2 regions of the Vibrio sp. SCSIO 43133 genome follow, and region 1 is predicted to be linked to the other one. Evidence: riboswitches for the same ligand, from Rfam matches in the RefSeq annotation. Region 1 holds a riboswitch; the other holds the start of a gene.
The links. A riboswitch is a leader RNA that binds a small molecule or an ion and turns the genes downstream of it on or off. The one in region 1 is predicted to bind thiamine pyrophosphate.
Positions count from the first base shown of each region.

Region 2: another riboswitch for thiamine pyrophosphate. It lies ahead of thiB (thiamine ABC transporter substrate binding subunit); the one in region 1 lies ahead of thiC (phosphomethylpyrimidine synthase ThiC).

Region 1 covers NZ_CP068024.1:3,531,534-3,534,901, reverse strand. The annotation lists gene JKJ11_RS16480 (multicopper oxidase family protein) at 11-1,393, shown strand; gene crcB (fluoride efflux transporter CrcB) at 1,542-1,925, shown strand; TPP riboswitch at 1,982-2,080, shown strand; gene thiC (phosphomethylpyrimidine synthase ThiC) at 2,198-3,368, shown strand, end outside.
Region 2 covers NZ_CP068024.1:346,718-350,085, reverse strand. The annotation lists gene thiP (thiamine/thiamine pyrophosphate ABC transporter permease) at 1-423, opposite strand, end outside; gene thiB (thiamine ABC transporter substrate binding subunit) at 547-1,515, opposite strand; TPP riboswitch at 1,600-1,706, opposite strand; gene JKJ11_RS01825 (flavin prenyltransferase UbiX) at 1,784-2,404, opposite strand; gene mpl (UDP-N-acetylmuramate:L-alanyl-gamma-D-glutamyl-meso-diaminopimelate ligase) at 2,404-3,368, opposite strand, start outside.

The sequences.
Region 1 (3,368 bases):
GACTATTAGAATGAATCTATCTCGTCGTACTTTCTTAAAAAGCTCATTATCATTTTCTGCTATAGCTGCTATCCCTGGGTGCTCATTAACAAAAGTCTCTGAGTCACAAGATCGCATCGTTTATGATCTGACGGCGCAACCTACGACTGCAGAACTTGTTCCAGGATATCAAACCGAGGTCTTGGGCTTTAACGGCCAAATTCCTGCGCCCACAATTCGCTGCAAGCAAGGACAGAAGGTAGTCATTCGTTTCACTAACAAGCTAGACGAACCCACGACGATTCACTGGCACGGACTTCGAATACCTATCGAGATGGATGGCGTACCTTTCCTAAGTCAGCCCCCGATAATGCCTAATGAAACCTTTATCTATGAATTTACGCCGCCAGATGCCGGAACCTTTTGGTATCACCCTCATATGAATAGCGTGGTTCAACTCGGCAAGGGACTGGTTGGAGCGCTTATTGTTGAAGAGAGCGAGCCTTTAGAATTCGATCATGATATGGAATTAGTATTAAAAAATTGGCACATAGACAAAAAAGGTAATTGGAAGCAGCTAATGATTCCCCGATATAGCGCTCGTATGGGTACTCCTGGTGAGTGGGGAACAGTTAATGGTACCAATGAACCTAATTACAAAGTTCGTCCTAACGGGCTTATTAGAGCGCGTGTGGTAAATGTTGATAATACCTTAACTTATAAGATCGCTGTAGAAGGTGCGACAGCTTGGGTAATTGCTATCGATGGAAACCCAATATCCACTCCGTATAAGCTTACTGACCATAAAATGGGCCCAGGTATGCGTCTTGATTTGGCCATAGTTGCCCCTAAGCAAGATGGTTCTACAGTTTATGTTCGCCACCTAAAGGGTAACTTCCCATTTCCTCTTTGTTCTTTCTCAGTCAAAGGTGAGGGCGTTGCTAAGGAACAAAAGATACCATCCTTACCATTAAACCCAATTCCAAAGCCTGACCTATCGAATGCCATCACCAAGGACTTTGTCTTCGAGTGGGAAGGGGCTGTTACTCCAGCAAGTAAAGACGGTAAAGCTATACCTAAGTTCTGGTTAATGAACAAAAGAGCTTGGGAAGGCATGAGTGAAGATAAAATACCAGATCCTATTGCAGAGTTGGAGTTGGGCCGTACTTATATTTTCGATCTCAGAAATGTCACACAGTATCACCATCCTATTCATCTACATGGTCATACTTTTACAGTGCTTGAGCTGGATGACAAAGAGGTCGAGCCATTTCATACCGACACTGTGTTACTTGGAAAAAACGGCAGAGCAAAAGTTGCATTTGTTGCAGATAACCCTGGAAGCTGGATGTATCACTGTCATGTTATTGAACATATGAAGACAGGACTAATGGGATACGTCAAAGTGAGTTAAAAGTGACTCCTGTAACGTTTTAAATTTTGACTACAAACGATAGACTATCTGTGTCTTATGAAAACATAATTTTCGCTGACTTCTGTCGAAATCATCAAGTGTTCGTATACTATTAGCTCTATAGGCATTTAATTTTAGGTACTCGATGATGGGTCAGTTTGCAGTTTTAGGTTTTATAGCGATAGGTGGTGCTTTTGGTGCATGCTCACGCTACTTAGTTTCAGAATTATGTATTGTACTTTTTGGTCGAGGGTTCCCTTATGGGACACTTACCGTTAACGTAGTTGGTTCGTTTATTATGGGGTTACTCATAGCCGCTTTTGAGACTGAGGTACTTGCCCCAGAACCATGGCGTCAAATAATAGGTCTTGGGTTTCTTGGCGCTTTAACTACCTTTTCTACGTTTTCCATGGACAATGTACTCTTGATGCAACAGGGAGCATTTTTGAAAATGGGACTTAATGTTCTACTCAATGTGGTTCTAAGTATCTCTGCATGCTGGATAGGGTTTCAGTTGCTGATCAAAAGTTAAACAAAAAGATACATAGTTTGGTTGAAAAATCGGAACTAATTATTCTATAATCGCTTCAATACTTGTCGGAGTGCCTTAGGGCTGAGACCGTTAATTCGGGATCCGTTGAACCTGATCTGGTTAGTACCAGCGAAGGGAACAGGAGAAATAAAATGGAAACCCTCCCTCTTTTATTTATCAAATAGCGCAAGCTATTGTGGTTGATACCTCTTGTACTCATACATCCGTCAAGCATTTATCTTTTATAACTATATGATATATAAGGAAATGCTATGTCGACACGTAAGCAAAGCAGACTGGAAGCAAAAAACTTCATCGATACGCTATCGGTGACTCCCTATCCAAACTCTCAGAAGACCTATATTCAAGGTAGCCGCAGTGACATACAAGTCCCTATGCGCGAGATATCGTTGGCCGATAGCCTAATAGGAGGCAGTCAAGATAATCCTATCTATGTTCCCAACGAACCTATTCATGTCTATGACACGTCCGGTGTTTATACCGATCCAAACCACCATATTGACCTCTATTCAGGCCTACCAAAGTTAAGAGAACAATGGATTGATGAACGTTCTGATACGGAAGTATTAGCCGGTGTGAGCTCTGAATTTGCCAAAGAGAGACTTGAGGATGAGACGCTTGATGAGCTTCGCTATGGCCAGCTTCCCCGTATCCGACGAGGTGTAGAGGGCGCATGTGTTACTCAGCTCCATTATGCTAGGAAAGGCATCATTACCCCTGAAATGGAATACATCGCGATACGCGAGAATATGGGACGTCAAAAACTCAATGATGAAATGCTCACCCAGCAGCATCCGGGTCAGCACTTTGGTGCTAACCTACCTAAAGAGATTACGCCAGAATTCGTTCGAAAAGAGGTCGCTGAAGGGCGCGCGATCATTCCTTCCAATATTAACCACCCCGAGTCAGAGCCAATGATCATTGGACGCAATTTCTTGGTGAAGGTTAATGCCAATATCGGCAATTCATCAGTAACTTCATCGATTGAAGAAGAAGTAGAAAAACTTGTTTGGGGTACTCGTTGGGGAGCCGATACGGTAATGGATTTGTCGACGGGCCGTAATATCCACGAAACCAGAGAGTGGATATTAAGAAATAGCCCAGTGCCAATTGGTACGGTTCCTATGTATCAAGCCTTAGAGAAGGTGAATGGGGTTGCTGAAAATCTTACTTGGGAAGTTATGCGTGATACGCTTATCGAGCAAGCAGAGCAGGGCGTTGACTACTTTACTATACATGCTGGCTTACTTCTGAGTCATATTCCGATGACTGCTAAACGTGTTACTGGAATCGTATCTCGCGGCGGATCCATTATTGCTAAGTGGTGTCTTGCCCACCACGAGGAGAGTTTCCTCTATACCAACTTCAAAGAAATCTGTGAGATATGTGCACGCTATGACGTGGCTCTTTCCTTAGGAGATG
Region 2 (3,368 bases), 410 kb from region 1:
AAAGAATACGTGTGCGAGCAAAATACCGTTCAAGCCATAGAGGGAAAACGGCATAGAATCGTTCGAAGTGAGCCACCATTGAGCAATAACGCCTTGATTGCCATAAATGGCGACAATGCCAAACACACCGACCAGTACTGGCATCACCAAGGTGGTCGCAAACAATTTGAGCAACCATGATCTTCCCCAAAAATGGCGACGAGAAAACGCATGTGCCACTGGGATAGCAAGCCCTACACTTAGCAACGTTGATAGACTTGCTTGCCAAAAGCTAAATTTGGCTACGTGCTGATAGTATGGGTCCGTAAACAGCAGAGCAATATCAGTCATTGACGAGTAGGAAAGCAGTGTCCACAACGAAGCCAGCACATATATGGCAATGAGCAAAGCAATCACTAAACCTGATTTTGGTATTTGGGTCACAATAACCTCAATGGAGAAGTAGACACGATAACGATTCGTCACACCAGTGAAGCTCTGGTGCAGTATTGGCTTGCCCCTGCTTGTACAGGGGCGATAATCTGTAGATTTTCTTAGATGCCAATACTACTTAATCAGCGCAGACTGCCACTCGCGAATCCAAGCCTTACGGTTATTCGCCACTTCATCTGGACTAAATGTCAGCGCCTCACTTGGAATGGTTAAGCTCTCAAAACCTTCAGGCAGCTTGCTCTCAACAACAGGATACATCCAGTTGCCTGTTGGGATTTTTGATTGAAAGTCTTCTGAGACGATAAATTGCATAAATTCATCAGCCAACTTTTGCTTGTCACTGCTAGCCACTTTAGCCGCCACTTCCACCTGAGTGTAATGGCCTTCCGAAAAGTCTGCGGCTGCAAATCGCTTATCTTGCTCGGCAATAATATGGTAAGCCGGAGAGGTCGTGTAAGAGAGAACCAAGTCAGACTCTCCCTCAAGGAACATAGAGTACGCTTCCGACCAACCTTTGGTCACAGTTACGGTCTTTTTCGCGAGCTTTTGCCATGCCTCACTGGAGTCATCACCATAAACAGACTTCATCCAAAGTAAGAGTCCTTGACCCGGAGTTGAAGTGCGAGGATCTTGATAAATCACCTTAAGGTCATCACGTTGCTCAACCAACTCTTTCAGGCTTTTCGGTGGATTCTTTACCTTTTCTTTGTTGTAAACAAACGCAAAGTAACCGTAATCGAAAGGAACAAAAACATCGTCACTCCAGCCGTTTGGTAACTCAAGCACAGAAAGATCAGCATTGTGTTTAGCCAACAAGCCAGAGGCTTTCGCTTCACTCATTAAGTTATTATCGAGGCCAAGTACGACATCGGCTTGGGAGCTGGAGCCTTCTAGACGCAGGCGGTTTAGAATCGAGACACCATCATCTAGTGCAACAAAATTGAGATCGCATCCACATTTAGCTTCAAATGCTTTTTCAATCGCTGGACCAGGGCCCCAATCTGAAGCAAACGAATCATAGGTATAAACGGTAAGTGTATTCGCCGCAGCGAGTTGAGAGGCACTTAGAAGTGTCGTTGCCAAAGCAAGTTTAGCGAGTTGATGTACTTTCACTGGTTCTATCCTTAGATATATATTTTTATATTATATGATCCAGAAAAAGCCTCCATAGAACGGAGTTCTCATCCCTACGCCAGCATTATCTGGATCAGGTATACGGGTGTCAGGTATTACCTTCTCTCAGCACCACTGCTAGTGCACCCCGTGAGTCACAACCTTTAGAAAGCGAATTGTAACCTTTTCGTCACAGATTCGCCAAATCTATCCCTAAACTCGTTTGATTGATGTGGATTTATCGCTGATCGTAGCCCCAGCGAGGCACGAGAGTTTGGTCGATACCCATATGGTCAAGCACACGAGCCACAATAAAGTCGACTAAATCCTCAATAGATTCTGGCTGATGATAAAAGCCAGGCGCAGCTGGCATGATGGTCACGCCCATTTGCGAAAGTTTGTGCATGTTTTCTAGGTGTATGGTTGAAAATGGCGTCTCGCGTACCACTAGGAGAAGTTGACCACGCTCTTTCATTACCACGTCAGCAGCACGCTCAATTAAGTTATCAGACATCCCATGAGCAATCGCAGCCACACTACCAGCCGAGCATGGGCAGACGATCATCTGTTTAGGCGCTGCTGACCCGGAAGCCACTGGTGAAAACCAATCTTCTTTACCACACACCACCAGCTTATCTGGCGAGCAATTCAGTTTTTGTACTAGTGCTTTGTGCGCGGCATCCGGACCGCTCGGCAGTTTAATATTATGTTCAGTCGCCAACACCACTCTCGCAGCGGAAGAGATCAATAAGTACACGGTATAATCTTGAGCTAACAAACACTCAAGGAGGCGCATCCCATAAGGAGCGCCAGATGCACCAGTAAATGCCAGCGTGATCGCTTTCTCTACGGGTTTCATTACGCTAATGCCTCTAATAATTTTTGATGAATACCACCAAAGCCACCATTGCTCATCACCAGAATTTGATCGCCTGGTTGAGCCTGTTCAACAATGGCCTGCACCAGTTCATCAATAGAGTCACTGACTGTGGCTGGTTGCGAGCATGAGTGCGCAATCTCTTCTACTGACCAATCAATATTGTCGGGTTGGAATAAGAACACCGCATCGGCTTGAGTGAGCGATTGCGCTAATGTCTCTTTGTGCACGCCGCGTTTCATGGTGGCACTGCGTGGCTCTAAAACAGCTAGGATTCGCTGCTTGCCGACCTTGTTACGTAAACCGCCTAAAGTCAGTTCAATTGCCGTTGGATGATGGGCAAAATCATCGTATACCGTGACTTGATTCACTTCGCCCTTCAGCTCCAAGCGTCGCTTGGTATTGATAAACTTGCCTAATGCTTCGCACGCAAGATCCGGAGTCACGCCAACATGCCTTGCTCCAGCAATAGCCATCAGGGCGTTATCGACATTATGGTCCCCCACTAGCTCCCACTTAACTTCCCCGACTTTGCTGCCATGTAGGTACACTTCAAAATGCGAACCATCACGCTTTAACTTGTTAGCATGCCAATCCGCATTCTCTCCCGTGTGTTCCACTTCACTCCAACACCCTCTTCCTAGTACGTCACCCAACGCCTTATCTTTACGTGGAGCAAGGATGCGGCCGTTTCCAGGAACAGTGCGAACTAAATGATGAAATTGTCGTTTGATGGCTTCAAGATCGTCAAAAATATCCGCATGATCGAACTCAAGATTGTTCATAATGAGAGTGCGTGGATGGTAGTGAACGAACTTAGAACGTTTGTCAAAAAAAGCACTGTCATACTCATCCGCTTCCACCACGAAAAACATAGATTCACCCAAACGAGCTGACTGACCGAAGTTGCCTAATACCCCACCGACTAAGAAACCCGGTTGATAAC